DNA from 2 places in the Inquilinus sp. CA228 genome. Region 2 is predicted to be linked to the other one. Evidence: predicted binding sites of a transcription regulator. Region 2 holds the regulator's gene; the other holds the start of a gene.
The links. The regulator HrcA, encoded in region 2, represses chaperone genes, less so after heat shock. The targets are predictions, from matches to a motif close to GTTAGCACTCNCCNNNGGNGAGTGCTAAC.

Region 1 (15,722 bases), on a different contig from region 2:
CCTGGGCCAGGCCGCGGCGGCGGAAGGCCGGCCGGGTGCCCACCGCCGCCAGCTCCGCCGTGTCGCCGCCGATCAGCAGCAGCCCGCTGGCGGCCGGGGCGCCGTCGAGCCGGGCGAGGGCGGCCCGCCGGCTGCCGCGGGCCAGGCCCTGGCGCAGCCGGGCGCGGAAATCCGCCTCGCCGGCGGCGTCCAGCGGCTGGTCGAAGGCCTCGTGCTGGACCAGCATCAGCCCGTCGAGCGCCGCTTCGTCCTCCGCCGCCAGCAGCCGCACCGGGCCGTCCGGGGCGGGCCGATAGGCGTCGCGATGCAGGATCATCAGCGGCGCCTCCATCTCGCGCTCATAGCCCATGGCGTAGAGCGTCGGGGACAAGGCGGGATGCAACTCGCGGAAGAACTCGATGCGGAAGCGCCGGCCGGCGGCCTCGAAGGCCCGCTGCAGCTCGATCACCGCCGGCCGCCAGTCCGGCGCCGGGGCGACCGGCACAGCGAAGCTCTGGATCGGATCGTCGCTGGCGCTGGAGACGAACAGCGCGAAGGGGCCGACATCGGCGCGCTGCCGGCCCTCGGTCGCAGCCGTGAGGGTGTTGGGGACCAGGCGCTGCAGCAGCGCCCGGTTCACGGCCTCCCCCCGGCCACGACAGCGACGACATTCACAAGTCGATCGGCGAGACCGGCGGCGGGTTTGTGAGACCATTGCCTCTCCCGCTTGCGGGAGAGGTCGGACATCCGAAGGATGTCCGGGTGAGGGGATAGCAGCCTCGCCGAAAGTGCAGCATCGCCGCGAGCGAGTGCATGATCCGCCCAATCCTGACGCGATGATCCCGGGATCGCGGCCGGCAAGCCCTCACCCGGAGCCGCTTCGCGTCTCCGACCTCTCCCGCAAGCGGGAGAGGCAACGAACAGTGGCCAACGAGTATGCGGACGAAACGTGTGAATGCCGTGGCTCACGACAGTGCGGGCAGCAGGCGGTCCATCGCGGTCTGCAGCCGCTCGACCGAGCCGGCGAAGCACAGCCGCAGATGGCCTTCGCCGCCGGGCCCGAAGGCCGAGCCGGGGGCGAGGCCGACATTGGTCTCGTGCAGCAGGCGCAGCGCCAGGGCCCGGCTGTCCGGCTCGCCCTCGACCCGGAAGAACAGGTAGAAGGCGCCGTCCGGGCGGGTCAGCCGCACCCGCGGCGATTCGGACAGCCGGCCGATCACCAGGTCGCGCGCGGTGCGGCAGCGGTCGACCTGGCTCTGGATGAAGGTCTCGCCCTGCTCGATGGCGGCGACCGCGCCGTGCTGCAGGAAGGTCGGCACGCCCGAGGTGTTGAACTGCTGCAGGTTCTCATAGACCTGCCCCAGCTCCTCCGACGCCACCACCCAGCCGATGCGCCAGCCGGTCATCGCCCAGTTCTTGGAGAAGGTGTTGACCACCACCAGCCGGTCCTCCGGCGCGGCGATCGACAGGAAGGACGGCGCCACCGGGCCCATTTCGTTTAGCGGGGCGTAGACGAAGCGGGCATAGACCTCGTCGGCGACGATCCAGATGCCGCGGGCGCGGCAGAAGTCGAGGATCGCCTTCTGCTCCTCGGCCGTCAGCGTCCAGCCGGTCGGGTTGCCCGGGCTGTTCAGGAACAGGGCGCGGGTGCGCGGCCCGCAGGCGGCGAACAGCCGGTCCAGGTCCAGCCGCCAATGGCCGTTCTCGACCCCGATCGGCACCGGCACGGTGCGGCCGCCGGCGATCTTGACGGCGCTGAAGATGTTCGGCCAGACCGGGGCGGGCAGGACCACCTCGTCGCCCGGCCCGACCAGCGCCTGCATGGTCATCATGATCGCCTGCATGCCGCCGATGGTGACGTAGATCCGGCCCGGCGGCACCGTGGCCCCGGCGATCCGGCCGACATAGCCGGCCAGGGCCTCGCGCAGCGGCGGGATGCCGCGCTGCCAGGTGTAGAAGGTCTGGCCTTCGAGCAGGGCGCGGTTCGCCGCCTCGGCGATGAAGGACGGCGTCGGCTGGTCGCCCTCGCCGACCCACAGCGGGATCAGGTCGGGCTTGCCGCGCCCGGCATTGACCACCTCGACGATGCCGCTTTCCGGCAGCCGTGCGATGTCGGGTCGGATGCCGCCCAGAAGACCCGCCGCCATATGTCCGTCCACGCTGACCTCTCCCTGACTTTGCGGCAGAGGGTAGCAAGCCGGGGCGGCGGGCGTCATCCGCGGCCGGCGCATGGGCGTCGCGCGGCCGATGCGTTTCTCCGGGAACCGATCGGAGACCGCATTGTTAGAAAGGGTGAGGCCCCAACGGCGTTGGTTCGCGAGCGGCTTCGGTCGCCCGACAGCGGCGGGCCTCGGCGGCCCGGCGGAGTCCCTCCCCGCCGCAGCCGTGTGATGCAGGACCCCGTGACCGGATCCCCCCTCCAGGTCACGGGCGGCGGCGGGGCATTTAATGGTCCCGCCGCCGGCCTGCCTCTGATCCCGATCTCAGTGCAGCCGGAATTCGGCGGCGCAGTTCCGCAGATCGGCCGGCTTGACCACACTGGTCGAGGCGACCCGGACCGAATGCAGCCTGCCCTCGATGCTGTGGCTCCAGAAGTCCAGGAAGCGCTGCAGCTCAGGGAAGCGCGGTGCCAGGTCCAGCTTCTGCCACACGAAGCTCTGCAGCAGCCCCGGATGGTCGGGCAGGTGGTAGAGGATCTCCGCCGTGGTCAGGCGGTAGCCCTGCAGCTGACGTTCCAGATCGGTCATTCCCTTCGCCCATCCCTTTCCGCATGGCCGGCCTCGCGCGTCCGGTCCATGAAGGAAATGTGATGTGGATTTCCGATCTGCACAAGGGTATATCTAGTAAAATCAATGTGTTAGCAGCGCTCTGGCAGGAGTGCTGCCAGACCTTCCGCTCACGCGAACAGGTCGCGGTGCTCCCGCTGCACCGTCGGCAGGGCCCGCAGGATCTCCGACAGATGCGCCCGCAGCGCCGCCTCGGCGCCGTCCGGGTCGCGCCGGTCGATCGCCGCCAGGATGGTGCGGTGCTGCTCGATCAGCCCCGGCAGGGACGAGGCCAAGGGCAGCGTCAGGTGGCAGACGCGGTCCATATGCGCCTTCAGATCCTCGATCACGGTCCAGGCCGACGGGCAGCCGGCGCCCTCGGCGATCGCCGCGTGAAAGGCCTCGTCGGCGCGCTGGAACTCATAGTGCTCGCCGTCGGCCGCCGCCAGCTCCTGGGCCTCGAGATGGAAGTCGATGCGGGTGCGCACCCGGGCGTCGAACCGCTCGCAGGCGCGCCGCACCACCGCGGTCTCCAGCGATTCGCGGACGAAGCGCGCCTCCAGCATGCGTTCGACCGAGATCTTGACCACGAAGGTGCCGCGCCGCGGCAGAATCTCGACCAGGCCGGAGCGGGCGAGGGCGATGAAGGCCTCGCGCACCGGCTGCCGCGACACGCCGTAGCGCAGCGCGATCTCCTGCTCCGACAGCGGCGCACCGGGCTTCATGGCCAGGGTGACGATGGCCTTGCGGATCTCCAGCTCGATCAGCCGGGCGATGCTGGTGGTCGGGTCGAGCAGATCGAGTGGCGCCATGCGGTCAAGCTCGCAAGGGATATTGCATCAGGTCAAGTACCATACTAGGCTCATTCTTACCATACCAGACGGCGGCCTGATCATACCAGGCCGAGCAAAAGGGGGAGGCGTTCCGTGAAATCCATTGCGGCATTGGTCCTGGGGGCGGCGCTGTCGCTGGCCGCCCTTCCGGCTTCGGCGCAGACGCTGCGCTCGGCCGACATCCATCCCGACGGCTATCCGACGGTCGACGCCGTCAAGTATCTCGGCGAGCTGATGGAGCAGCGCACCGGCGGCCGGATCAAGATCCAGGTCTTCAACAACGCCCAGCTCGGCGCCGAGAAGGACACGATCGAGCAGACCCGGTTCGGCGTGATCGACATGAACCGGGTGAACACGGCGCCGTTCAACAACCTGGTGCCGGAGACGCAGGTGCTGGGCCTGCCCTTCCTGTTCCGCTCGGTCGACCACATGCACAAGGTCGTCGACGGCCCGATCGGCGATGAGATCCTGAACGCGTTCGAGCCGCACGGGCTGATCGGCCTCGCCTTCTACGATTCCGGCGCGCGGTCCTTCTACACCACCAAGACCGCGATCCGGTCGATCGAGGACATGAAGGGGCTGAAGCTGCGGGTCCAGCAGTCCGACCTGTGGATCGCGATGATGCAGGCCTTCGGCGCCAACCCGACGCCGATGTCCTTCGGCGAGGTCTATTCGGCGCTGGAGACCGGCGTCGTCGACGGCGCCGAGAACAACTGGCCCTCTTACGAATCCTCGCGCCATTTCGAGGTGGCGAAGCACTACACCCTGACCGAGCACTCGCTGACGCCCGAGGTGCTGGTGATCTCGAAGATCGCCTGGGACAAGCTGTCGCCCGACGACCAGGCGACGCTGCGCCAGGCGGCCAAGGAATCGGTGGTCAAGATGCGCGAGCTGTGGACCGCGCGCGAAAAGCAGTCGGAGGAGAAGGTGCGGGCCGGCGGCGCCGAGATCATCACCGTCGACAAGGCCTCCTTCTCGGCCGCGATGGGGCCGGTCTACGACAAGTTCGTCACCAGCGACGCGATGAAGTCGCTGGTGGAGCGCATCCGCGCGGTCCAGTGAGGCTGCACCACCCGGCCGGCCCTGCGATGCGTGGGGCCGGCCCGTTTTTTATGGGAGATCGGCCGGAATGGCTTCCGTCCTGGCTCTGACCCGCCGGACCCTCGGCGTCCTGTCCACCGGCGCCCTGTGGCTGGCCGGTTTCGGCATGCTGGCGATGACCGTCACCGTGGGCTGGCAGGTCTTCGCCCGCTATGTGCTGAACGACACGCCGAGCTGGGCCGAGCCGGTGACGCTGCAGCTGATGGGCTGGTTCATCCTGCTCGGCGCCGCGGTCGGGGTGCGCGAGAGCTTCCATCTCGGGCTCGATTTCCTGCAGCAGGTGCTGCCGGCGGGGCTCAACCGGGTGCTGGAGGCGGTCAACCTGCTGCTGATCCTCGGCTTCGGCGTCGCCATGGTCTGGTATTCGGTCGAGCTGGCGATCGGCACCTGGACCGCGACCATCCCGGTGCTCGACCTGCCGGGCGGCTTCGACTTCATCCCGTTGATCATCGGCGGCGCGCTGATCGCGCTGTTCGCCGCCGAGCGGTTGTTCGAACAGATTGCCGGCGTCGAGCACGAGGCGGCGGTCGAAGGCGTGCAGGAGCTGGCGTGATGGAGCTGTGGGTGCTGTTCGGCGGCTTCACGCTGCTGATGTTCATGGGCATGCCGATCGCCTTCTGCCTCGGCATCTCCTCGCTGGCGACGGTGCTCTATATGGGCCTGCCGCCGGTGGTGGTGTTCCAGCAGATCAATTCCGGCATGAACGCCTTCGCCATGATGGCGATCCCGTTCTTCATCTTCGCCGGCGACCTGATGATCCGCGGCGGCATCGCGGCGCGGCTGATCCGCTTCGCCGCCAGCCTGGTCGGCCACATGCGCGGGGGGCTGGGCCAGGTCAACGTCGTCGCCTCGACCCTGTTCGGCGGCATCTCCGGCTCGGCGGTGGCCGACGCCTCGGCGATCGGCGGGCTGATGATCCCGCAGATGGCCGCGCGGGGTTACGCCCGGGACTACGCCGTCAACGTCACCGCCAACTCCGCGATCATCGCGCTGCTGATCCCGCCGTCCAACAACATGATCCTCTATTCGATCGCGGCGGGCGGCAACGTCTCGATCGCCGACCTGTTCACCGCCGGCATCATCCCCGGCATCCTGCTGGCGGCCGCGCTGATGGTCGCCGCCTATGTCGTCGCCCGCCGGCGCGGCTATCCCGCCGATCCGTTCCCGGGCCTGCGCGCCGTCGGCCGCTACCTGGTCCTGGCGCTGCCCGGCATCCTCCTGATCGGCATCATCTTCGGCGGCGTCCGCTCCGGCGTCTTCACCGCGACCGAAAGCTCCTGCATCGCGGTGATCTACGCCTTCCTGGTGGCGCTGCTGGTCTATCGCGAGCTCGACTGGCACGGCTTCGTCGAGGCGGTGCAGGGGGCGGTGCGCACCACCGCCATGGTGCTGCTGGTGATCGGCACGGCCGGCGCCTTCGGCTGGCTGATGGCGCTCTTGCAGGTGCAGACCGCGACGGTCGCGGCGATCAACGCCATCTCCAGCGATCCGCTGACGGTGCTGCTGCTGATCAATGTCGCGCTGCTGATCCTCGGTACCTTCATGGACATGGCGCCGATGATCATCATCTGCACCCCGGTGCTGCTGCCGGTGGTCAAGGCCTTCGGCATCGACCCGGTCCATTTCGGCGTGATCCTGATCCTCAACGCCGGCATCGGCCTGAACACGCCGCCGGTCGGCTCGGTGCTGTTCGTCAGCTGCGCCGTCGGCAAGATCACGATCCGCGAGGCGATGCGCACGATCTGGCCGTTCTTCGGCGCCTCGATCGCGGTGCTGCTGGCCGTGACCTACATTCCCGCGCTCTCGCTGTGGCTGCCCGCGGTCTTTCGCTGAAGGAAGCCTTTCGTTGAGAGAATCTGCGCACGGGCCTTGACCGGTTCCAGCCATCCCCTTAAATGCGTAGCACTCACCGGCCGAGAGTGCTAACGACCGGCCGGGGCAGGCCCTGAACGCAAATCTCTGAACGAGAGAGTGGGAGAACACGATGCAATTCCGTCCCCTGCACGACCGAGTGCTGGTGCGTCGCATCGAGCAGAACGAGAAGACCGCTGGCGGGATCATCATCCCGGACACCGCCAAGGAAAAGCCCCAGGAGGGCGAGGTCATCTCGGTCGGCGCCGGCATCCGCGACGAAGCCGGCAAGCTGCAGCCGCTGGACGTCAAGGCCGGTGACCGCATTCTGTTCGGCAAGTGGTCCGGCACCGAGGTCAAGCTCGACGGTCAGGATCTCCTGATCATGAAGGAGAGCGACATCCTCGGCATCATCACCGTGAAGAAGTCGGCCAAGGCGGCCTGATCCGCCCCGTCGCCTTCACCGGAATCCCGATAGACAAGGAATAAATATATGGCTGCGAAGGACGTTAAGTTCTCGCTCGACGCCCGCTCCCGCATGCTGCGCGGCGTCGACATCCTGGCCGATGCGGTCAAGGTCACCCTGGGCCCGAAGGGCCGCAACGTCGTGCTCGACAAGTCGTTCGGCGCGCCGCGGATCACCAAGGACGGCGTCACCGTCGCCAAGGAGATCGAGCTCGCCGACAAGTTCGAGAACATGGGCGCGCAGATGGTGCGCGAGGTCGCGTCGAAGACCAACGACCTGGCCGGTGACGGCACCACCACGGCGACCGTGCTGGCCCAGTCGATCGTCCGCGAGGGCGTCAAGGCCGTCGCCGCCGGCCTGAACCCGATGGACCTGAAGCGCGGCATCGACAAGGCGGTCGAGGCCGTCGTCGCCGACCTCAAGACCCGCTCCAAGGCGATCAAGACCAACGCCGAAGTGGCGCAGGTCGGCACCATCTCCGCCAATGGCGAGCGCGACATCGGCGAGATGATCGCCAAGGCCATGGAGCGCGTCGGCAACGAGGGCGTGATCACGGTGGAAGAGGCCAAGAGCCTCGACACCGAGCTCGAAGTCGTCGAGGGCATGCAGTTCGACCGCGGCTACCTGTCGCCGTACTTCATCACCAATGCCGAGAAGATGATCGCGGACCTCGAGGCTCCGTACATCCTCCTGCATGAGAAGAAGCTGTCGAACCTGCAGGCCATGCTGCCGGTGCTCGAGGCGGTGGTGCAGTCGGGCAAGCCGCTGCTGATCATCGCCGAGGACGTCGAGGGCGAGGCCCTGGCCACCCTGGTGGTCAACAAGCTGCGCGGCGGCCTGAAGGTCGCGGCGGTCAAGGCCCCGGGCTTCGGCGATCGCCGCAAGGCGATGCTCGAGGACATGGCCATCCTGACCGGCGGCCAGGTGATCTCCGAGGATCTCGGCATCAAGCTCGAGAGCGTCACGCTCGAGATGCTGGGCCGGGCCAAGAAGGTCCTGATCGCCAAGGAAGAGACCACGATCGTCGACGGCGCCGGCGCCAAGAAGGACATCGAGGGCCGCTGCAACCAGATCCGGGCGCAGGTCGAGGAGACTTCCTCGGACTACGACCGCGAGAAGCTGCAGGAGCGTCTGGCCAAGCTGGCGGGCGGCGTCGCGGTGATCCGCGTCGGCGGCGCCACCGAGATCGAGGTGAAGGAGCGCAAGGATCGCGTCGACGACGCGATGCATGCGACCCGCGCCGCGGTCGAGGAAGGTGTGGTTCCGGGCGGCGGCGTGGCCCTGCTCTACGCCTCCAAGGCGCTGGAGAAGGTCAAGCATGACAACGACGACGAGCGGGTCGGCATCGACATCGTCCGTCGCGCGCTGCAGGCGCCGGTCCGTCAGATCGTCACCAACGCGGGCGGCGACGCCTCGATCGTTGTCGGCAAGCTGCAGGACAAGAACGACAAGAACTGGGGCTACAACGCCCAGACCAGCGAGTATGGCGACCTGATCAAGGCCGGCGTCATCGACCCGACCAAGGTCGTCCGCGCCGCGCTGCAGAACGCCGCGTCGGTGGCCAGCCTGCTGATCACCACCGAGGCGATGGTGGCCGAGCATGTCGAGAAGAAGCCGGCCGCTTCGGCGCCGGGCGGCGGCATGGGCGGCATGGGTGGCATGGGCGATATGGACTTCTGATCCCGTGGGTCAAACCGGGCGCCCCGGGCGCCCGGGTAATTTGATCCACAACTTTGATGGTTTGTGGTTCGCCCCGGTGGGGCGAACCACAGGGATCGGATCATCCAAACGTCGAATTGTGGAGGGGCGCTCTTCGGAGCGCCCCTTTTTTGCCATATCGACCAGCGATGCAAGATCTCGTGGGGCCACTGCAGTCTTTCGATTGCCGGGCCGAGTACCGGCAACTAAATGAATGCAACGGCCCCGGGCACGACCAGCCCGGCCGTCCGCGACGGAAGGGGAATTCGTGATGACCGCCTGTCCCAAGAGCGCGCCGTACCACCGCGGGCCGATCGCCCGCGCCGCCCTGGCGGTCGCCTCGATCCTGGTGCTGGCCGCCTGCGTGCCGGCCGGGACGCAGCAGACCGCCAGCCTGCCGGCACCGGAGCAGCCCGCGCCGCCGCCCGTGTCCCCCTTCGTCCAGGCGATGCGCGCCGCCGGCGTCAACGTCGCCATCCCGACACGCGGCAAGTTCATCCTGGTGAACATCCCGTCCTATGAGCTGATCGCCTTCCAGGACGGCGCCCCGGTGATCCGCAGCAAGGTCGTGGTCGGCACCGCGGGGACCTCGACGCCCGAGCTGATGTCGAACATGTACGCGATCAAGTACAACCCGGACTGGACGCCGACGCCGTCGATCGTCCGCAACGAGGCCAGCGTCTACATTCCGTCGGGGCCGCGCAGCCCGCTCGGCCGGATCAAGCTCGAGCTCGACAACGACCAGTCGATCTATCTGCACGACACGCCGCAGAAGAGCTATTTCGGCCGCGACAAGCGGGCGCTGAGCCATGGCTGCGTCCGGGTCGAGCAGGTCCGGCAGCTGGCGGCCTGGGCCGATGGGGTCAGCGTCGACGAGATCGATCAGAAGATCCGCACCGGCCGCATGTACTCCGAGCGCCTGCCGGAGGAGATCCCGGTCTATATCGGCTACTTCACCCGCTTCCCGGATGAGTTCGGCCAGCCGGTGGACCATCCGGACGTCTACGCCAACAAGGATGCGGCGCGGCAGGCCTATCTGGCCCGCTCCGCCGGCCGCCGCGCAGCCGCGGCGAAGAAGGCGGCCGAGCCGCCGGCTCAACCCCCGGCCGAGATCATCCCGGGCCAGACCGTGCCGGGCCAGGCCGTGCCGGGCCAGACCGTGCCCACGACGCCGGGCGGCGAGACGATCGTGCCGCCGGTGACGGCCCCAGGCGAAATGCCGCCCGCGGCCCCGGCCCAGCCCGCCGCCCCGGCCACCATGGCTCCGGTCGCGCCGGCTGTCCCCGCTGCGCCGGCGGAGATCCCCGCGGTTCCTGCGGCCCCGGCCGTGACCGAGCCTGCCGTTCCGGCGGCCCCGGCCACGACTGCTCCGGCGATGCCGGCCGCACCGGCGGCCCCCGCGGTCACGCCGCCCCCGGCAACCACCCCGGCCGCCCCCGCGACCACGACGCCGGCGGCGCCGACCACCAACTGAGGCGGCCTCGCCTGGAGGCTCAGCCCGGCAGCACCCTCCAGACCACGGCCTCGCGCACGGCGCGGTCCTCGATCTCGATGCTGGTCGGCACCTGGTGGCGGGCGATCTCCTCCAGCCCGTCCTGCGGCCGGTAGGCGCGGCCGGGATCGCCCAGCAGCACGGTCTTGCCGGCCCCGGCCAGGGCGCGCAGCCAGGGCATGACCCGGTCCGACATCGGCTTCTCGTAGCAGACGTCGCCGGCGCAGACGATGTCGATGCCGTCCAGCGCGTCGCCGATCCGGTCGCCGCTGTCGGCCTCGACCAGGCAGCCATTGGCCGCCGCGTTCAGCCGGATCGCCGCCACCGCGATCGGGTCGATCTCCGCCGCCGTCACCGCGGCCGCGCCGGCCCGAGCCGCGGCCAGGGCGACGATGCCGGAGCCGGAGGCGAAGTCGAACACCCGCTTGCCGGCCACGCTGCCCGGATGGTCCAGGATGGTGCGCGCCACCGCCTGGCCGCCGACCCAGGCGAAGGCCCAGTAGGGCGGCGGCAGGCCGGTGCGGCGCAGCGACTCCTCGGTCGCCTGCCACAGCGGCGTCACCTCGGTGGCGAGATGCAGCACCAGCTCGGGCAGCAAGGGCGGTCGGGTCGGCGCCGTGTTGGCGCGGATGAAGGCATCGATGTCGTCCATGGCCGCCCTTCCTATCCTGCAGGGCGGCGTTGAGCCACGGAGTCTTGATGTTGAACGCCGGAATGCGGAAGATTCGAGCAACGGCGACGGCGCGGACCGTCGCTGCAGACGAGGAAACGAACGAGATGGCGAGCCGCCATGCCCCGGCCCGACCGAAGCACGGTCAGGCCGAAGACGAGATCGGGGAATGTAGCTCCCCGCCCTGTTACCTGCACGAGATCGACCCGGCCTATGCCGGGCTGGACCCGAAGCCGAAGGCCAAGGCCCGGAAGCGCGGCGAGGCCGGCTCATGATCCGGGTCAAGCGCGTCTACGACCCGCCCGAGGAGGGCGACGGCTACCGCATCCTGGTCGACCGGCTGTGGCCGCGCGGCCTGACCAAGGAGCAGGCGGCGCTCGACCTCTGGCTCAAGACCGTGGCGCCGAGCGACGAGCTGCGCCAATGGGTGCATCAGGGGCCGGAGAAATGGCCGGAATTCTGCCGCCGCTACCATGCCGAGCTGGACACTCACCCGAACGCGGTGGCCTTCCTGCGGCAGAAGAGCAAGGACGGCTGGGTTACGCTGCTTTATGCCAGCCGCGACGAGCGCCAGAACAACGCCATCGTGCTCGCCAAATATCTCGGCGGCTGATCAGGCGAAGGCGCGTCCGGCGGCGAGCCCGGCCAGGACCATGAGGCCGAACCAGCGGTTCGAGTTGAACTTGGCCAGGCAGTCGGCCGGCCGGTCGGGGGCGAGCGTCGCCACCTGCCAAGCCAGCTGTGCCGCGCCGGCGGCGAGGCACAGCAGGAAGGGCAGGGGCGCCAGCCCGGCCAGGAGGCCGGCGGCGCCGATGCCGAGCACGGTCAGCGCGTAGAAGCCGGCGACCCAGCGCCGCGCGGTGCCGCCGAACAGCCGGGCGGTCGATTTGAGGCCGATGCGGGCGTCGTCCTCGATGTCCTGCAGCGCGTAGACCGTGTCGTAGCCCAGCGTCCAGCAGATGCCGGCGGCGTAGAGGATCAGCGAGGGCAGGGCCAGCTCGCCGGTCACCGCGGTCCAGCCGACCAGCGCGCCCCAGTTGAAGGCGAGGCCCAGGAAGGCCTGCGGCCACCAGGTGATCCGCTTCATCAGCGGATAGGTGAAGACCACCGCCAGCGAGGCGACACCGAGCCCGACGGTGGTGCCGTTGAACTGGATCAGGATCAGGAAGCCCAGCAGCAGCAGGGCGATCAGGAACAGCACGGCCTGGGTCGGGCTGACCGCGCCGCTCGGGATCGGCCGGGTGCGGGTGCGCGCCACCCGGGCATCGAAGTCGCGGTCCAGGATGTCGTTCACGGTGCAGCCGGCGCCGCGCATCACCACCGCGCCGATTCCGAACAGCACGGCGTACCAGAGGTCGGTCCAGCCGAACCCGGCCGGGTGGGGCGCCATCGCCAGCCCCCACCAGCACGGGTAGAGCAGGAGCATGACCGGCTTCGGCCGGTCCAGCCGGCCGAGCATCAGATAGGGCCGGACGCCGGGCGGCGCCCAGCGGATCAGCCAGCTCTCGGCCCGGATGTCGGAGGCGGTGTCGGTCATGGTCCTGTCGCGGATGGCACGCGGTGGCGCATCAGTAGCGCCGTTGCGGGCCGCCGGCAAAGGCCGAGATGCGCACGACGTTCATGGATGTATCGCCGGCGCCGCCGCCCGTCTTCCCCGCCGCATCGCCTGCGGCGGCTGGCCGAAGCAGCGCAGGAAGGCCCGGCGCATCCGCTCCGGATCGGTGAAGCCGACGTCGCGCGCCACCGCCTCGATCGGCTCGGCGCCGTCCTCGATCCGCGGCCGGGCGGCCTCGGCGCGCAGCCGCTCCACCGCCTTGGCCGGGGTCTGCCCGGTCTCGGCCAGGAAGGCGCGGCCGAACTGGCGCGGGCTCAGGCACGCCGCCCCGGCCAGGCGGTCGACCGGCAACGCCTCCCGCAGATTCTCGCGGGCGAAACCGAGGGCGGCTTGGATCCGGTCGGTGGCCGGGGCGAGGTCGAGCAGTGTGGAGAACTGCGATTGCCCGCCCGGGCGGCGATGGTAGACCACCAGGGTCCGGGCCACGGCGCGGGCGGCGTCGACGCTCAGATCCTCCTCGATCAGGGCCAGCGCCAGGTCGATCCCGGCGGTGACCCCGGCCGACGACCAGACCGGGCCGTCCTTGACGAAGATCCGGTCCGCCTCGACCCGCACCCGCGGATACAGGCGCTGCAGCGCCGCCGCCTGCAGCCAATGGGTGGTGGCGCGCCGGCCGTCCAGCAGGCCGGCCGCAGCCAGCAGGAAAGCACCGGTGCAGACGCTGGTCACCCGCCGTGCCGTGGCCGCCTCGCGGATGAAGGTCAGCAGCTGTGCCGATTCCAGCGCTTTTGTGATCCCGCGCCCGCCGGCGACCACCAGCGTGTCCAGCGGTTCGTCGCCGAAGGGTTGGGTCAGCACCGGCAGGCCGGCGGAGCTTTCGACCGCGCCGCCCTGCTCCGAGATCACCTGCAGCCGGTAGGGCGGCGGCACGCAGTCCCGCGACGCGGTGTCGAAGGCGGCCAGCGGCCCCGACAGGTCGAGGATGTTGAAGCCAGGGAAGATCAGGAAGCCGATGCTGCGCGTCATGGCGTTAAACGAGGGAACAATGTCGTTTCAGTCATGACCCTGCGCGGCGATACTGCGACTGTCAATCCCGTCCCGGAGGCCGCCATGGACACAGTCATCGTCTTCCCGATCTATCCCGGCGTCACCCATCTCGACTTCACCGGCCCGCACCAGGTGCTGGCGCGGCTGCCCGGCGCCAAGACCGTTGTCGCCTCGGTCGGCGGGGAGGCGGTCAGTGTCGACGGGCTGACCTTCGCCAACCTCACCCGGCTGGAGGACGTGGAGCGCTGCGACGTGATCTGCGTGCCCGGCGGCTTCGGCTGCGTCGACGCCATGCGCAGCGACGCCTATCTGGGTGAGATCCGCCGCCTCGCCGCCACGGCCCGCTATGTCACCTCGGTCTGCACCGGGTCGCTGATCCTGGCCGCGGCCGGGCTGCTCGAGGGGCGGCGGGCGGCGTGCCATTGGGCCTGGCGCGACCAGCTGGCTTTGTTCGGCGCCATCCCCGATCCCGGCCGCGTGGTCCGCGACGGCAACATCTTCACCGGCGGCGGCGTCACCGCCGGCATCGACTTCGCCCTGACCCTCGCCGCCGAGCTGGCCGACGAGGCGACGGCGCAGGCGATCCAGCTGTCGCTCGAATACGCGCCGGCGCCGCCCTTCGATGCCGGCCGCCCCGAAACCGCGGCGCCGGAGATCCTGGCGCTGGTCCAGGCCCGCAACCGCGCCCGCATGCCGGATCGCGCCGCCATCGTCGAGCAGGTGGCCCGGGAACGCCGCCGGGCTTCCTAGCCGCTCCGGCGTCCAGATGCCTCCTGCGCCAGACCGATCCTGGCCAGGCGCAACAGTTCGGGCAGCGCCGTCCTGACCTCCGCGATCAGGGCGGCGTTCTCGTCCCACTTCTGGTCGGGAGGATCGACGTAGCGGGGCTGCTGCAGCAGGCACGCCGCCACCACAACGTCGAGAGGCCATGTCCCGTCCCGCATGGATCCGTCCTTTCCGTTGTCGGGCCGGGTGGAGACAGCGATCGCGCTCATCGCGTGATCGTCGTCGAGGTGCCGCACAAACCAGGGACCGGGCGACGCTGTCCGATCCAGTTCTACCAGCTTGTCCAGGTCGATGCCGGTCACAGGGCTGCTCCGAAGCGATGCACGGGAGATCAGCCTCCGTGATCGATGGCTCGACTGCAACGATCGTCGGCCACGGCACGTCTGAGCCTTCGTTTGGTTCCTCCCAAGGACGCGTTGCCGGCCGATCGGACAGCGGCTAGCGTCGCGCATGACCTCCGACGCCCTGCCGCGCACCCGCCTGTATGTCGACGCCCCGCTTGAGGAGGAGCAGCCGGTGGCGCTGTCCGAGGCCCAGGTGCATCACCTGCGCGGCGTGCTGCGGCTGGCGCCCGGCGCCGGGTTGCGCCTGTTCAACCCACGCGACGGCGAATGGCTGGCGCGGCTCGACGCCCTCAGCAAGGCCGGCGGCAGCGCCCTGGCCGAGCGGCGGCTCCGTCCGCCCGAGCCCGTCTCCGACCTCTGGCTCTGCTTCGCCCCGGTGAAGAAGGACGCGGTCGACGCGGTGGTGGAGAAGGGGACCGAGCTCGGCGCCGCCGTGCTGCAGCCGGTCTTCACCCGCTACACCGACGTGCAGCGCGTCAATCTCGACCGGCTGCGCGCCCATGCCGTGGCCGCGGCGGAGCAGTGCGAGCGGCTGGACGTGCCGGAGGTGCGCGACCCGGTCGGGCTCGATGCCCTGCTCGCCGCCTGGCCCGCGGGGCGCATCCTGCTGGTCTGCGCCGAGGCCGGAGCAGCCCGCCCCATCGCCGAGGCCGCGGCGGAGGCGACCGGTCCCGCCGCGCTCCTGGTCGGCCCCGAGGGCGGCTTCGCGCCGGCGGAGCTTGCGGCCCTGCAGCGTCACGAATTTGTTCGACCCGTCGGCCTCGGCCCTCGTATTCTGCGCGCCGACACGGCGGCTATCGCCGCGCTCGCGGTCTGGCAGATGCTGGCCGGCGACGGGCGCGGCCGGCCGCCGCATCGCGTTTGACCCCAACCGATCCCGACACCCGAGTACCCGCCCATGTCCGGTCCCCAGAGCGCCAGCGCCGCACCGATCGAAAGCAAGGCGCAGCTCGTCGACTATCTCGCCGCCGGGTCCAAGCCGCCCGAGGATTGGCGGATCGGCACCGAGCACGAGAAGTTCGCCTTCCGTCTGTCGGACCTGAAGCCGCTGCCCTATGACGGGCCGGACGGCATCCGCGCCGTGCTCGAGGGCCTGGCCGGCTGCGGTTGGGAGCGGGTGGAGGAGAACGGGAAC
Region 2 (15,722 bases):
AGAGACCGGATCGCCACGGAGTCGATGGACGCCTCATAGGCGTCCATCTGCTCGTCGCTGCGCATCACCCGGCCGGCGAGGTCGGCGTCGCGGCGGACCACGGCCTGGATCGCCAACTCGAGCTGGCTTTCGGCCAGGCCACCCATCTGCACGATGGTGCGGCGCAGCGTCTCCAGTTCCTGGTCGAAGGATTTGACGATGTGCTCGCTGGACATGAACGGCGGTTCCGGTTGTTGGTGGGCGGGTCGGTCGGGGCCGAGGTCAGCCGAAGCGGCCGGTGATGTAGCCCTGGGTCCGCTCGTCCCGCGGGTTGGTGAAGATCTCTTCGGTGGCGCCGACCTCGACCAGGTCGCCGAGATGGAAGAAGGCGGTGCGCTGGCTGACGCGGGCCGCCTGCTGCATGTTGTGGGTGACGATCGCTATGGTGTATTCGCGCCGCAGCTCGTCGATCAGCTCCTCGATATGCGCGGTCGCGATCGGGTCCAGGGCCGAGCAGGGCTCGTCCATCAGGATGACCTCCGGGCTGCAGGCGATGGCGCGGGCGATGCACAGGCGCTGCTGCTGGCCGCCGGACAGGCCGGTGCCGGGCTCGGCCAGCCGATCCCGGACCTCCTTCCACAGCCCGGCGCCGATCAGGCTCTTCTCGACGATCGCCTCCAGCTCGTCGCGGCGGCTGGCGAAACCGTGGATCCGCGGGCCGTAGGAGACGTTGTCGAAGATCGACTTCGGGAATGGGTTCGGCTTCTGGAACACCATGCCAACCCGGGCGCGCAGCTGCACCACGTCCAGCCGCTTGTCGTAGATGTCCTCGCCGTCGAGGATGATGGAGCCCTCGACCCGGGCGCCGTCGATCGTGTCGTTCATGCGGTTGAGGCAGCGCAGGAAGGTGGACTTGCCGCAACCCGAGGGGCCGATCAAGGCCAGCACCTCGTTCTCCAGCAGGTCGACACTGACGCTGTGCAGCGCCTCCTTCTGGCCGTAGAAGACCTTGACGTCGCGCGCCACCATCTTCGGGGCCGACCCGGCCGCGGCCGCCGGGTTTGCGGCATGCGGGACGATTGTCTGGATCACGGTCATGGGGTTCACCACCGGCGTTCGAACTTGCTGCGCAGCCAAACCGCGAAGCTGTTCATGATGATCAGGAAGACGAGCAGGACGATGATTCCGGCCGAGGTCCGCTCGACGAAGCCGCGCTCCGCCGCGCCGGACCACATGTAGACCTGCACCGGCAGGGCCGTGGCCGGGTCGAGCGGCGTGGCCGGGTAGCCGACCACGAAGGCGACCATGCCGATCATCAGCAGCGGCGCGGTTTCGCCGAGCGCATGGGCCAGGCCGAGGATCGTGCCGGTCAGGATGCCGGGCGCCGCGAGCGGCAGGGTGTGATGGAACATCGCCTGCATGCGCGAGGCGCCGAGGCCCAGCGCGGCCTGCTTGATCGAGGGCGGCACCGCGCGGATCGAGGCGCGCGTGGTGATGATGATGGTCGGCAGGGTCAGGAGCGTCAGCACCAGGCCGCCGACCAGCGGCGCCGACCGCGGCAGGCCGAAGAAGTTGATGAAGACGGCCAGCCCGAGCAGACCGAACACGATGGACGGGACCGCGGCGAGGTTGTTGATGTTGACTTCGATCAGGTCGGTCCAGCGGTTCTTCCTGGCGAACTCCTCGAGATAGACCGCCGCCAGCACGCCGATCGGCAGCGCCAGCGCCAGCACGATCAGCATCATATAGGCCGAGCCGAGGGCGGCGACGCCGATGCCGGCCAGCTCCGGATTGCTCGACGCGCCGGAGGTGAACAGCGCCCAGTTGAAGCGGCGCTCCAGCGTGCCGGCCGCGGCCAGCTGGTCGACCCAGGCCGTCTGCTGGTCGTCGAGGCGGCGCTGGGCCTCCGGCAGGTCGCGGGAGATCTGGCCCTTGATCAGGGCGTCGACGTCGCCATGCGCCGGGACCCAGACCGTGCGGGTGGAGCCGATGACCGACGGATCGGCCTGCACCATGTCGCGCAGCACGATCGGCGCGCCGCGGCTGAGCAGGCCGTTCGACTTCCGGCGGTCGGCCGCGCTCTCGACGGTGATCTGCTTGCGCAGGGCGTCGCGCGCGATCTGGTCGTAATCGGCGGTCATCAGGGCGGTGGGATCGCGCTGGCCGGACGGGTCGATCACCTCCGGATCGAAGGTCACCTCCAGCCGGAGCGCCGACTGCGTGAAGGCGGTGTAGCCCTGGCCGATGATCGAGATGAACAGCACGACCAGGAAGCAGATCGCCACCGCGATCGCGGCGATGCCATAGAGGCGGAAGCGCGCCTCCGCCGCGTGCCGACGCCTCAGCTTCGCCATGAAGGCGGCCTGCTTGGTGACGTGGGTCACCGCGCGCGGCTGGGCACCGTTCATCAGGTCTGCCTCACTCATAGTGTTCCCGATATTTGCGCACGATCTGCAGGGCGACAATGTTGAGGCAGAGCGTGACCACGAAAAGGGTCAGCCCCAGAGCGAAGGCGACCAGCGCCTGCGGGCTGTTGAAGGCCAGGTCGCCGGTCAGCTGCTTGACGATCTTGACCGTGACCGTGGTCACGGATTCGAACGGGTTCAGCGTCAGATTGGCGGCCAGGCCCGCCGCCATGACCACGATCATGGTCTCGCCGATGGCGCGGCTGACCGCCAGCAGGACGGCGCCGACGATGCCCGGAAGGGCCGCCGGCAGCACCACGTGGCGGATCGTCTCCGACCGCGTCGCGCCGAGGCCGTAGGACCCGTCGCGCAGGCGCTGGGGGACGGCGTTGATGATGTCGTCGGACAGCGAGGAGACGAAGGGGATGATCATGATCCCCATCACCAGCCCGGCGTTGAGCGCGCTGGTGGCCGAGACATCGAGCCCGATCCCGGCGCCGGCGTCGCGCAGGAACGGGCCGACCGTGGTCAGGGCGAAGAAGCCGTAGACCACCGTCGGGATGCCGGCGAGGATCTCCAGGATCGGCTTGATCCAGGCGCGGACGCGCCGGTCGGCGTATTCCGACAGGTAGATCGCGGCCAGTAGGCCGATCGGCACCGCCACCAGCATGGCGATGGCCGAGATGAAGATGGTGCCCCACAGCACCGGGATGAGCCCGAAGCGGCCGGCGACTTCCTCGCTGCCCGCCCCGGCGAAGCCCGGGTCCCAGACCAGGCCGAAGAAGAAGTCCTGGGGCGGCACCATGGTGAAGAAGTGCAGCGCCTCGAACAGCATCGACAGCACGATGCCGATCGTGGTGACGATGGCGATGCCGGAGCAGATGATCAGAAGGCCGAGCGTGGCGGTCTCGACCCGGTTGCGCGCCCGGAAGGTCTTGGAGATGCGGCGGAGCGCGAAGAACACGCCGACCGCGGCGAGGACCAGGACGGCGGCGATCATCAGCATCCGCCCGAGCGACTGCAGGCGGATCATCTCGTCCGCCGCGGCGCGCATGTAGGGCTCGGCGTCGCCGGAGACGATGCCGCCTGCCGCCAGGTTCTGGATCGATCCCTTGATCAGGCCGAGCTGGTCGGAAGGCAGGTTGCGCACGGTGTCGGGCAGCATGCCGTCGACCACCGCGGAGATGATGATGGGCTGGAAGATCAGCCAGAGCGCGAGCAGGACCAGAGCCGGCAAACCGGCCCACAGCGCAACATAGGCGCCATAGGCGCCCGGCCGGGAATGCAGATCGCCGGGGCGGCCGCCGGCCACCGCGACGGAGCGGCGAAGCCCGATCTGATAGCCGGCCGCCATCAGCACCAGGATGACAGCAAAGATCACGGGCAGGGACATATCTGTCTCGCGCCAGAGAAAAATTGGCGGGGCCGCGCTGGGCGGCCCCGCCGGACGATCACATGCTCAGCGTGGTGCCGGCATTGGCGGCGTTGCGCTGGTCCTTCAGCTCGTTCGCCGGCATCGGGATCAGGCCCTTCTCGACCAGGGCGCCCTCGTCACCGACCATCTGGTCGCTGAGGAAGAAGGTGACGTATTCCTTGAGGCCCGGGATCGAGCCGAGATGCGCCTTCTTGACGTAGAAGAACAGCGGCCGCGACACCGGATACTCGCCCGAGGCCACGGTCTCCGCGGTCGGGACGATGCCGTTGACGGTCGCGACCTGGACCTTGTCCTTGTTCTCTTCGTAGAAGCTCAGGCCGAACACGCCGACCGCGTTCTGGCTGCTCTGGATCCGCGCCAGCGTCTCGGTGTAGTCGCCGGCGATGTCGACCGAGAGCCCGTCCTTGCGCACGGTGGCGCAGACGGCCTTCTTCTCGTCCCCGGTGAGCGCCTTGGCGGTCGCGTCCGCGTTGCAGCCGCCGGTCAGCACCTTCTCGACGAAGACCTCGCGGGTGCCGTGGTTCTCGGCCGGGACGAAGGTCAGGATCGCCTGGTCAGGAAGGCTCGCATCGACCTCCTTCCAGCTCTTGTACGGGTTGTCGACGACCTTGCCGTCGACCACCACCTTGGCAGCGATCGCCTTCCACAGCTGGGCGGTGGTCAGCGTGAACTTCGGACCGCTGGCGATCGAGGCGAAGACGATGCCGTCATAGCCGATCTTGACCTGGATGATGTCCTTGACACCGGCCTTGACGCAGGATTCGAACTCGGCCTTGTTGATCGCCCGCGAGGCGTTGGCGATGTCGATGGTGGTCTCGCCCACGCCCGTGCAGAACGACTTCAGGCCGCCGCCGGTGCCGCCCGACTCGACGATCGGCGCCTTGAACTTGCCGGAGAAGGCCTGGCCGAAGGCCTCGGCCACGACGTTGGCGAAGGGCAGGACGGTCGAGGAACCGGCAACCTGGATCTGGTCGCGCGCCTGGGCCACGCCGGCGGTGGCCGCCAGGGCGAGGACGGCCAGGGCGAGTGTCTTTTTCATGTGGGAAGCCTTTCCACGCAGAATGGCATGAACCGCAAGGCGGAAGGCCTGCGATCGAACAGCCGAAGCCGTTTCAGGGTGCAGGCTATAGTCGCCGCCACCGACGCTTTTACGACAATTCGGTTACAGTTTTGTGAAGGGCCCGGCCGACCGGCTTGCCGCCTGGGGCGGCGGGCAGATGCACGGTGAAAACGCTGCCGCGACCGACCTCGCTATCGATCTCCAGCCGGCCACGATGGCGGCTGACGATGTGCTTGACGATGGCCAGGCCGAGGCCGGTGCCGCCGACGGCGCGGCTGCGCGCCGGGTCGACCCGGTAGAAGCGCTCGGTCAGCCGCGGCAGGTGCTCGCGGGCGATGCCCTCGCCCTGATCCCGGACGCTGACGACGAGCCCGGCGCCCCGCGCCGCCCCCGAGGTCCGGGCGGAGATGCCGACGATGCTGTCCTGCCGGCCGTAGTTGATCGCGTTCGACACCAGGTTCTGGAACACCTGGTACAGCTGGTCCGAATCCCCGACCACCTCGGGCAGGTCGGGCGCCAGGTCGAGCTCGAGTCGCTGCGCCTTGCGCTGGGCCTTGAGCTCGAGCGCATCGGCCACCGACTGCAGCAGCGGGCCGACCGCGACCCGCCCGGTCGGCGGCACATGCTCGTCCAACTCGATCCGCGACAGCGACAGAAGGTCGTTGACCAGCCGCGACATCCGCTCGGCCTGCTGCTGCATGATGCCGAGGAAGCGTTCCCGCGCCGCCGCATCGTCCCGCGCCGGCCCGCGCAGCGTTTCGATGAAGCCCATCAGGCTGGACAGCGGCGTGCGCAGCTCGTGGCTGGCATTGGCGACGAAATCGGCCCGCATCTGCTCGACCCGCTTGGTGGCGGTGAGGTCGTAGAAGGTGACCAGCAGCGCCGGCTCGGGCCGGTCGCCCGTCTCCCGCTCCCCGGCATCGCCGCGCCGCTCGAAGCGCTGGATCCGGACCTCGAATTCGCGCTCGATCGGCACCGGCAGGTTCAGTTGCACGGTCAGCATCGGGCCGCCGGCGAGGACGGCGTCGACCGCGGCCACGATCTCCGGATGGCGGATCGCCTCGGCCATGTCGCGGCCCAGCAGCCGGTCGCCGAACAGCCGCTCGGCGGCGCCGTTGGCGCGCAGCACGCTGCGGTCGCCGGCCAGGACCAGGATCGGGTCCTCCTGCGCCTCCAGGATCTCCGACGCGGTCTGCAGCTCGACCGCCAGGCTGCGCTCGCGGCCGCGGGCGTGGCGCTGCAGCCGCTGCAGGTGCAGGAACAGGATCTGGCCGATCTCGGTCGAGGGCCGTGGCGGCCGCTCCGGCGCCTCGGCGGTCGAGGCCTCGATGTGGCGGCGCAGCAGGTCGAGGTCGCGCAGCAGGCGCCAGGCGAAGATGCCGGCGACGCCGACCACCGCCGCCACCCCGGCCGCCGCCAGCCAGACGCCGATCCCGTCAGCGCCGGCCGACAGCAGCAGCAGCGCGATCACCAGGGCGGCGATCACCCCGATGCCGAACAGGTGGCGATAGATCGGACCGGACATGCGCACGCGCCTCGAACACCGAGCCCCAGAATACCGCGATCACGCGGGACGCGGCGACGCTACTCATGCTCGATGACGGTTTCGTGTCGCCAGCTGTGGCATGGCAGCCGGTGCCGCCATGCGTCAGGAGGGGACGGACACGCCGGCGCCGACGCCCATATAGGGGCCGCGGGCCGGCTTCTCCGACCGCTCGCAGGCGGCGGCGCCGACCGCCACCGCCAGCAGCACCGCGACAAGGCCGAGGCGCCGCATCATTCGCCCCGGGCCACGCCGACCATGGCCGGGCGCAGCAGCCGGCCCTGCAGCACATAGCCGGGCTGGATCACCTGGACGATGGTGCCGGCCGGCTTGCCGGTGCCCGGCAGCTCGAACATGGCCTGGTGGAAGTTCGGGTCGAAGGTCTCGCCGACCGGCTCGATCCGGGTCACGCCGTGGCGCTCGAAGGCGGCCAGCAGCTGGCGCTCGGTGGCGGCGACGCCGTCGACCAGGGTCTTCAGCGCCGCATCCGCCTCGACCGCCCCGGCCGGCACCGCGTCGATGGCGCGGCGCAGGTTGTCGGCGGCGTCCAGCAGCGACTTGGCGAAGCTGCTGATGGCGTATTTCGCCGTGTCCTCGCGCTCGCGCTCCGACCGGCGGCGGATGTTCTCGGTCTCGGCCAAAGCGCGCAGCGCCTGGTCCTTCAGCTTGCCGGTCTCGGCCTCGAGCTCCGCGATGCGCTCGAGCGCCCCGGCCAGCGCCGCATCGTCAGTGATCCCAGCGGTCTCGGATTCGGCGACACCCTCGACCTCGGGCCCGGCGGCCCCGGTCTCCGGCTCCATCGCCTCGGGGCGGGGCTCGGCGGACATCGTCTTGTTGTGCATCATGCTACCTGGTTCGTGGTCTCGTTGGTTCTGAGGAGACGGCCTATCATCTTCGCGGTGTAGTCGACCATCGGGATGATGCGCGCATAGTTCAGCCGGGTCGGCCCGATCACGCCGACGGCGCCGACCACGCGCTGGTCGCCGCCCTTGTACGGGGCGATGATCATCGAGCAGCCGGTGTGGCTGAACAGCCCGTTCTCAGCGCCGATGAAGATCTGCACGCCCTCGGCGGCATTGGCCGCGTCGAGCATCTTGAGCATCGCCTCCTTGGTCTCCAGCGCCTGGAACAGGTTGCGGATGCGCTCCAGATCCTCCAGCGCCGTGACGTCGTTGAGCAGGCGGGACTGACCCTTGACGATCAGCGTGCCGCCCCCGCCGCCGCTCCAGGTGGCGAGGCCGGCCGAGACCACCTTGGCCGCGAGGCTGTCGAGCTGGCTCTTCTGGGTCTCGATCTCGTCCAGCACCTCGGCCCGGGCCTCGCCCATGGTGCGGCCGACGATGCGGGCGTTGAGGTAGTTGGTGACGTGGACGAAGGTCGAGGCCGGCAGGCCCAGCGGCACCTCGAGCACGCGGTTCTCGACCATGCCGTCCTCGGTGACCAGCACCACCAGGGCGCGGCCCGGCGACAGGTTGACGAACTCGATATGCTTCAGCGGCCGGTCGGTCTTCGGCGCCAGCACCAGCCCGGCGCAGGCGGAGAGGCCGGACAGGGCCGAGGTCGCCTCCTCCAGCATCTCGGACACGCCGCGCCCGGCCTGGGCGCACATCGCCTCGATCGAGGCCCGCTCGCTCTCGCCGACATCGCCGAGCTGCATCAGCCCGTGCACGAACAGGCGCAGGCCGGCATCGGTCGGCAGCCGCCCGGCCGAGGTGTGCGGCGCGTAGAGCAGGCCGGCATCCTCGAGATCCGCCATGACGTTGCGGATCGTCGCCGGCGACAGCGACATGCCGAGCCGGCGCGACAGGGTGCGGCTGCCCACCGGCTCGCCGGACTGGACATAGGCGTCGACGATCTGGCGGAAGATCTCCCGCGAGCGCTCGTCGAGGTCCCGGAACGCCTGGCCGCCGGATCGGGTCGAGAGTTCGTTCAGCATGCTCATGGCCGTCGCCACGCTATGTAGGGGCCGTTCGACCCGAATCAACGTGCCGGGCTTTACGGGCAGGATCTGCGAGGATAGCGTGCGCGACCCTCGCCGAGAACAGAAAGCGACCCCATGCGACCGTCCGGACGCGCCATCGACGCCCTGCGCGCCATCCGCCTCGAGACCGACGTCAACAAATACGCCGAGGGCTCGTGCCTGGTGAAGTTCGGCGACACCCATGTGCTGTGCACCGCCTCGGTCGACGACCGGGTGCCGTCCTGGCTGAAGAACGGCGGCAAGGGCTGGGTCACGGCGGAATACGGCATGCTGCCGCGCGCCACCGACCAGCGCACCGACCGCGAGGCCGCGCGCGGCAAGCAGACCGGGCGGACCCAGGAGATCCAGCGCCTGATCGGCCGGTCGCTGCGCGCCGTCACCGACCTGAAGGCGCTGGGCGAGATCCAGATCAAGGTCGATTGCGACGTGCTGCAGGCCGATGGCGGCACCCGCACCGCCGCGATCACCGGCGGCTATGTCGCCCTGGTGCTGGCGCTGCGCCACCTGGTGCAGATCCGCAAGCTCAAGGCGCTGCCGCTGACCGACAGCGTCGCCGCCATCTCCTGCGGCCTGCACCAGGGCCAGGCGGTGCTGGACCTCGACTACGCCGAGGATTCGAGCGCCCAGGCCGACGCCAACTTCGTCATCACCGGCAAGGGCGGGCTGGTCGAGGTGCAGGCGACGGCGGAGCAGACCCCGTTCAGCCGGGCCGAGTTCGAGGCGCTGCTGGCGCTGGCCGAGACGGGCACGGCCGAGCTGGCGGCGATCCAGAAGGCGGCGCTGGGCGAGGGTTGAGGCCCTCCGGGATGCGGCGGTGCGGCGCTTGAGCCGCGGCCGGGGCCGTGAAATCCTGCGGCCCCACCATGCGGGAGAGGGTTGATGCTCGGCCTCCTGGCACTGCTCACCGCGCTCGCCACGGTCCTGATTCCGGGTCTGCCGCAGGTCGGCGGCGGGGTGGCGGATGGCGTCCGGGCCTTCACCGCCCTGCCCCAGGCCGAGAAGCTGATCGACTACGCACCCGAAGGCGGCGGCCCGGTGCTGTACCGGCTGCCGGGCAATGTCTGCTTCCTGCGCGTGGACCGGCAGCCCGGCCAGACCGAATGGGTGCGTCGCGACGGGCAGGGCCGGATCGAGATCACCGTCTCTGCCCCCGGCTTGGCTCAAGCGGGCGAGCGATTCGAGACCGAGGGCACGGCCGAGTTGCAGTTGGGCGGCCGCGCCGTGGTGATCCCGGTCGTGTCGCCGGGCCTGCCGACCTGGCGCTTCACGCTGGAGGAGACGCCGGCGCTGCAGGAGACGCTCGATGCCGAGGAGGCGACGCTGCGCTTCACTGCGATCCGCGGCGGCAAGCCGGTGCCGGAGGAGGTTCTGAGCATCGCCGCCGGCAATCTCTGGCAGGGCATCCAGGGCCTGGACTCCTGCGCCATCGGCGCCGAGCTGCCGGGCGTGGTCGGGCCTTAGTTGCGGTCCAGGCGCCGCGGGCGGATCATCCCGGCATCCGAGCCAACCCCGCGAGGTCCTCATGATCGAAGCCTCCTGCCATTGCGGCGCCGTCCGGCTGCTGGTCGCGGAGCGGCCGCAGCGGCTGACCTCCTGCAACTGCTCGATCTGCCGCCGCCTCGGCACGCTGTGGGCCTATTACGCCCGCGACCAGCTGACCATCGTGGCAGGCGCCGGCACCACCGTGCCCTATGTCCAGGGCGACCGCAGCCTAGCGATCCACCACTGCCCGACCTGCGGCTGCGTCACCCATTGGGAGGGTCTGGCGGCCGGGGATCCGGCGCGGGTCGCCATCAACGCCCGGCTGATCGACCCGGCCGAGATCGAGGCCGTGCCGGTGCGCCGCTTCGACGGGGCCGACAGCTGGACCTATCTCGACTGATAGGCGGCGGCCGCGGCTTCGACCCGGTGCTTCAGGCCGGGGCGCAGGCCGAGGGCGAAGGCGGTCTCGGCCATCAGGAACATCGGGCCGATCAGCAGCTGGAACAGGTTCGACAGGAAGGCCGGCCGCTTGCCCTCATAGGCGTGGCCGACCAGCTGCAGCACCCAGCCGCCGACGAACAGGATGCCGGCGACGATCCAGGTGCCCCAGTTCGAACCGCCGCCGACCACGGCATGGGCGATGATCAGCCCCGGGATCACCACCACCGCCATGGCCAGGCCGAGCCCGAGATCGAGCGCGATCCACAACAGCCAGACCAGCAGGCCGACGAGATCGGCCAGCGTCGCCGGCCAGCCGCCGATGCTGCCGAGCGGCACGGTGGCGAGGGCCACCAAGACCGCCAGGATGATCGCCGGGATGCCGAAGAAATGGGTCAGCCGGTTGCGGCCGTCGCGGTGGAAGCTGGTGTACATCGCCATCTGGCGATCGAACAGATCCGAAGCCATGCGCGATCCTCCCCGCCAGGAGAATAAACCCAGCGCGGGAGGAGCACGTCAAAAATCTGTCACCTCGCGATGACAGGAAGGCCTCAATCCTGCAGCGCCAGCAGCAGGCTCGAGGTGTCGACCCGGCCGCCGGCCTTGGCCTGGACCGCCGAGTAGAACTGGTCGACCAGCGCCGTCACCGGCAGCCGGGCGCCGTTGTGCCTGGCTTCCTGGAAGCAGATGCCGAGGTCCTTGCGCATCCAGTCGATGGCGAAGCCGAAGTCGAACTTGTTCTGCAGCATGGTGCGGCCGCGATTCTCCATCTGCCAGCTCTGCGCCGCGCCCTTGGAGATGACGTCGAGCACCAGATTGCCGTCGAGCCCGGCCTTCTGGGCGAAGTTCAGCCCCTCGGCCAGGGCCTGGACCAGCCCGGCGATGCAGATCTGGTTGACCATCTTGGTCAGCTGGCCGGCGCCGGCCGGGCCTATCAGGGTGCAGGCCCGGGCGTAGCCGTCGATCACCGGCTTGGCCACGGCGAAGACCGGCTCGCGCCCGCCGCACATCACCGTCAGCACGCCGTTCTCGGCCCCGGCCTGGCCACCGGAGACCGGCGCGTCGATGAAGCCGAAGCCGAGCTTGTCGGCCTCCGCCTCCAGCTCGCGGGCGATGTCGGCCGAGGCCGTCGTGTGGTCGACCAGAATGGCGCTGCCGGACATGCCGGCGAAGGCTCCGTCCGGCCCCTGGACCACGGAGCGGATGTCGTCGTCGTTGCCGACGCACATGAACACGATGGCGGCGTCCTTCGCCGCCTCGGCCGGGGTCGGCGCCCACTGGCCGCCATGACGCTCCGCCCAAGCTTCGGCCTTTGCCGCGGTGCGGTTGAACACGGTGACCTCGTGCCCCGCCTTGACCAGATGCCCCGCCATCGGCGCGCCCATGACGCCCATGCCCAGGAATGCGACCTTCATCGTCCTCGCCCCTACCGCCATGCGTTGGAGACGACACAGTGCACCAACCGCCGCCTTTGATTCCAGCCTCCGGCGCGCGTATCTGATGCCCATCATGACGAACGCCGCCTCCCTCGCCCGCCGCCTCGCCGGCGACCACCTGGTCATCGCCAGCCACAACAAGGGCAAGATCCCCGAGATCGCCGCCCTGCTGCAGGGCCGCGTGCCGCGCCTGACCTCGGCCGCCGAGCATGGCGTGCCGGAGCCGGAGGAGACCGGCGACAGCTACATCGCCAATGCCGAGCTGAAGGCCCGCTTCGTCGCCGCGGCCACCGGCCTGCCGTCGCTGGCCGACGACAGCGGCGTTTCCGTCTCCGGCCTCGGCGGCGATCCCGGCATCTATTCCGCCCGCTGGGCCGAGACGCCGGATGGAAGCGGCCGCGACTTCGCCCATGCCATGGAGCAGGTGCGGCTGAAGCTGGGCGACATCCCGGACCGCAGCGCCCGCTTCGTCTGCGCCCTGTCGCTGTGCTGGCCGGACGGCCATTGCGAGACGGTCGAGGGCGAGATCCGCGGCCAGCTGGTCTGGCCCGCCCGCGGGACCAAGGGCTTCGGCTACGACCCGATCTTCGTGCCGGACGGCCACGACCGGACCTTTGGCGAGATGGACTCGGCCGAAAAGCACGCCATAAGCCACCGCGCCGACGCCTTCGCCAAGCTGGTGGCGCGCTGCTTCGAGGGCGGATGACCGCCCCGGGCTTCGCGCTCTATGTCCATTGGCCGTTCTGCCGGTCGAAATGCCCGTATTGCGACTTCAACTCGCATGTCCGCGAGCAGGTCGAGCATGAGCGCTGGCGCCGGGCGTTGCTGGCCGAGCTGGACCATTTCGCCGACCTGACGCCGGGCCGGACCCTGACCTCGATCTTCTTCGGCGGCGGCACCCCGTCGCTGATGCAGCCGGCCACGGTGGCTGCGGTGATCGACCGCGCGGCCGAGCGCTGGGGCCTGGCGCCCGACATCGAGATCACGCTGGAGGCAAACCCGACCTCGGTCGAATCGCATCTCTTCGCCGGCTTCCGCGCCGCCGGGGTGAACCGGGTGTCGCTCGGCGTCCAGGCGCTGGACGAGGCGTCGCTGCGCTTCCTCGGCCGCAACCATTCGGCCGAGGAGGCGCTGGCCGCCGTCGGCCTGGCCGCCCGGCATTTCGACCGCTTCTCCTTCGACCTGATCTACGCCCGGCCGGGCCAGACCGTGGCCGGCTGGACGGCGGAGCTGCGCCGGGCGCTGGACCACGCCGTCGGCCACATCTCGGCCTATCAGCTGACGATCGAGCAGGGCACCCGCTTCCACACCCTGTATTCCCGCGGCGAGCTGGTGCTGCCGGACGAGGACACCCAGGCCGCGCTGTACGAAGCCACGGCCGAGGTGCTGGGCGCCGCCGGCCTGCCCGGCTACGAGATCTCGAACCACGCCCGGCCGGGCGAGGAATCGCGCCACAACCTGACCTATTGGCGCTATGGCGACTATGTCGGCGTCGGACCCGGCGCGCATGGGCGGCTGACGCTGAACGACGGCAAATGGGGCACCCGCACCCACCGGGCGCCGGAGGTGTGGCTGGAGCGGGTCGAGGCTGCCGGCCATGCCGAGCATGGGCGCGAGGCGGTGCCGCCCGAGGCCCGGCGCGACGAGATGCTGATGATGGGGCTGCGCCTCGCCGAGGGCGTGCCGAAATCCCGCATCGCCGACGAATCCGGCCTGCCCTTCGACCGGGCGATTGACCGCCGCCGGCTGGACCGGCTGGTCGCCGGCGGCTTCCTGGCCGAGGATTTGGACCGCCTGACCGCCACCCCAGCCGGCCGCCAGCGCCTGGACGCGGTGCTGGCGGCGCTGCTGGGGTGATATGATGTAAGGATGAAGCCTAGGCTGGAGCTCTGCCTCTGGAAGCGGCATCTGGCCAAATTGGTCGAGACCGGACAGTTCGTGGAGATAGAAGGCAATGGCGAAGAAGTATCGGAGTGATGCCCTCGCGGCCATCCACGAGACCCTGGAGGCGTTGCACGGGGTCGGCGCGATCGACAAGCAGACGATGCGCGAGTTCGACGCATCCTGCCTGACACCCGTGCGTACCCCAGCCCCAGCCGTCATTGCTGCGAGGAGGCGAAGCCGACGAAGCAATCCATGAGCCGGTGCCGCTGGATCGCTTCGCTATGCTCGCGATGACGATCTCTTCGTCGACTCGCCTGCTTCAGCCCTGCTTCGTCACCGTGAAGTGGGTGGCGCGAGGCGAGCCGGCCTGTTCGGTGCAGGCATAGCCCAGGGCGGCAAGGTCGATTCCGGCGAACAGGCTCTCTCCGCTGCCCAGCAGAAGGGGCGACACGGCGATGTGCATATCGTCGATCAGGCGCTTGCGCAGATACTGGTGAACGGTGGCGACGCCGCCGCCGACCCGCACATCCTTGCCGCCCGCGGCCTCGCGCGCCTGGCGCAGCGCGGAGTCGATGCCGTCGGTGACGAAGTGGAAGGTGGTGCCGCCCTTCATCTCGATCGACGGGCGGGCGTGGTGGGTCAGGACGAAGACCGGCACGTGGTAGGGCGGGGTGTCGCCCCACCAGCCCTTCCAGTTGTCGTCCGGCCAGGGGCCGCGGACCGGCCCGAACATGTTCCGGCCCAGGATCCAGGCACCGACATTCTCGAAGCTGCGGCTGGCGAAGTCCTCATCAAGGCCGGTCTCCCCGCCTTCCTTCCCGGTCATGGCCCGGAAGGTCGGGGTGGGGATGAACCATTCATGCAGCGCCTCGCCGCCCTTGCCGAGCGGGTTTTCGAGGCTCTGCTCCGGCCCTGCGCCGTAGCCGTCCAGGGAGATGGAGAAGGCGCGGACGACGAGCTTGGACATGGCGGCGTTCCTCCGGATGATGTTGCTTTCCGATTTCATATAGCAACTGGTTATGTATTGCAATCAGTTTTGACGCGTACTGTCCCCGCCCCATCGCGCGAGCTATCCTTTCGGCCGAACTCACCTGGGAGGCAGCGTCATGGCGTCGGTCCGGTACATCGTCCACGACGTCGACCAGGCGGTCGCGTTCTATAGGGACAGCCTGGGATTCCGGCTGCAGCAGCAGTTCGGGCCGGCCATGGCGATCCTCGAGCGGGACGGGCTGACCCTGTGGGTCGCCGGCCCCGGCGCCTCGGCCAGCCGGCCGATGCCGGACGGCCGCAAACCCGAGCCCGGCGGCTGGAACCGATTCGTGCTGCAGGTCGACGATCTGGAGGCCCTGGTGGCCGATCTGCGCGGGCGCGGCGTCCGGTTCCGCAACGACATCGTCACCGGCCCCGGCGGCCGGCAGATCCTGTGCGAGGACCCCTCCGGCAACGTGGTCGAGCTGTTCCAGCCGGCTTGAGCAGACGCTCCGACCGGGTGGACACCCGCCCCTGGGCGCGGCATGGTCGCGCTCTGTTCCCGTCCGGAGGCCCGCCCCATGTCGACCACGCCGAAGACCTATTATCTGATCGACGGCTCGGGCTACATCTTCCGGGCCTTCCACGCGCTGCCGATGATGATGCGCAAGTCGGACGGCATGCCGGTGAACGCCGTCTACGGCTTCACCAACATGCTGATCCGCCTGCTGGCCGACCTCGACGCCGACCATCTGGCGGTGATCTACGACGCGTCGGAGCGCGGCTTCCGCAACGAGATCTACCCGGCCTACAAGGCGCAGCGGCCCGACCCGCCGGAGGAGCTGATCCCGCAGTTCCCGCTGATCCGCGCCACCAGCGAGGCCTTCAACCTGCCAGGCATCGAGGTCGATGGCTTCGAGGCCGACGACATCATCGCCACCTACGCCCGGATGGCGAAGGAGGAAGGCTCCCGCGTCGTCATCGTCTCCTCCGACAAGGACATGATGCAGCTGGTCGGCGACGGCGTGACCATGCTGGACCCGCTCAAGAACAAGCCGATCGACGCCGCCGAGGTGATGGAGAAGTTCGGCGTGCTGCCGGACAAGGTGG

Region 1: groES (co-chaperone GroES) is a predicted target of HrcA. The motif match lies at 6,577-6,605, and genes of this name have one in related genera.

Annotation. Positions count from the first base shown of each region.
Region 1 is NZ_JBQJIK010000023.1:64,226-79,947, forward strand. It holds gene ACTOWL_RS13590 (GNAT family N-acetyltransferase) at 1-619, opposite strand, end outside; gene ACTOWL_RS13595 (pyridoxal phosphate-dependent aminotransferase) at 945-2,138, opposite strand; gene ACTOWL_RS13600 (usg protein) at 2,463-2,726, opposite strand; gene ACTOWL_RS13605 (GntR family transcriptional regulator) at 2,876-3,556, opposite strand; gene ACTOWL_RS13610 (TRAP transporter substrate-binding protein) at 3,671-4,639, shown strand; gene ACTOWL_RS13615 (TRAP transporter small permease) at 4,707-5,231, shown strand; gene ACTOWL_RS13620 (TRAP transporter large permease) at 5,231-6,511, shown strand; gene groES (co-chaperone GroES) at 6,663-6,974, shown strand; gene groL (chaperonin GroEL) at 7,023-8,675, shown strand; gene ACTOWL_RS13635 (L,D-transpeptidase family protein) at 8,965-10,167, shown strand; gene ACTOWL_RS13640 (class I SAM-dependent methyltransferase) at 10,187-10,837, opposite strand; gene ACTOWL_RS13645 (hypothetical protein) at 10,963-11,130, shown strand; gene ACTOWL_RS13650 (DUF488 domain-containing protein) at 11,127-11,468, shown strand; gene ubiA (4-hydroxybenzoate octaprenyltransferase) at 11,469-12,392, opposite strand; gene ACTOWL_RS13660 (GlxA family transcriptional regulator) at 12,474-13,436, opposite strand; gene ACTOWL_RS13665 (DJ-1/PfpI family protein) at 13,521-14,207, shown strand; gene ACTOWL_RS13670 (hypothetical protein) at 14,204-14,545, opposite strand; gene ACTOWL_RS13675 (16S rRNA (uracil(1498)-N(3))-methyltransferase) at 14,694-15,452, shown strand; gene ACTOWL_RS13680 (glutamate--cysteine ligase) at 15,486-15,722, shown strand, end outside.
Region 2 is NZ_JBQJIK010000088.1:12,834-28,555, reverse strand. It holds gene phoU (phosphate signaling complex protein PhoU) at 1-215, opposite strand, end outside; gene pstB (phosphate ABC transporter ATP-binding protein PstB) at 262-1,077, opposite strand; gene pstA (phosphate ABC transporter permease PstA) at 1,083-2,387, opposite strand; gene pstC (phosphate ABC transporter permease subunit PstC) at 2,398-3,777, opposite strand; gene ACTOWL_RS32030 (substrate-binding domain-containing protein) at 3,836-4,858, opposite strand; gene ACTOWL_RS32025 (ATP-binding protein) at 4,968-6,404, opposite strand; gene ACTOWL_RS32020 (hypothetical protein) at 6,528-6,656, opposite strand; gene grpE (nucleotide exchange factor GrpE) at 6,656-7,249, opposite strand; gene hrcA (heat-inducible transcriptional repressor HrcA) at 7,264-8,364, opposite strand; gene rph (ribonuclease PH) at 8,479-9,198, shown strand; gene ACTOWL_RS32000 (hypothetical protein) at 9,283-9,864, shown strand; gene ACTOWL_RS31995 (GFA family protein) at 9,926-10,285, shown strand; gene ACTOWL_RS31990 (Mpo1 family 2-hydroxy fatty acid dioxygenase) at 10,273-10,791, opposite strand; gene ACTOWL_RS31985 (NAD(P)-dependent oxidoreductase) at 10,875-11,738, opposite strand; gene rdgB (RdgB/HAM1 family non-canonical purine NTP pyrophosphatase) at 11,833-12,465, shown strand; gene hemW (radical SAM family heme chaperone HemW) at 12,462-13,616, shown strand; gene ACTOWL_RS31970 (dihydrofolate reductase family protein) at 13,963-14,610, opposite strand; gene ACTOWL_RS31965 (VOC family protein) at 14,750-15,115, shown strand; gene polA (DNA polymerase I) at 15,194-15,722, shown strand, end outside.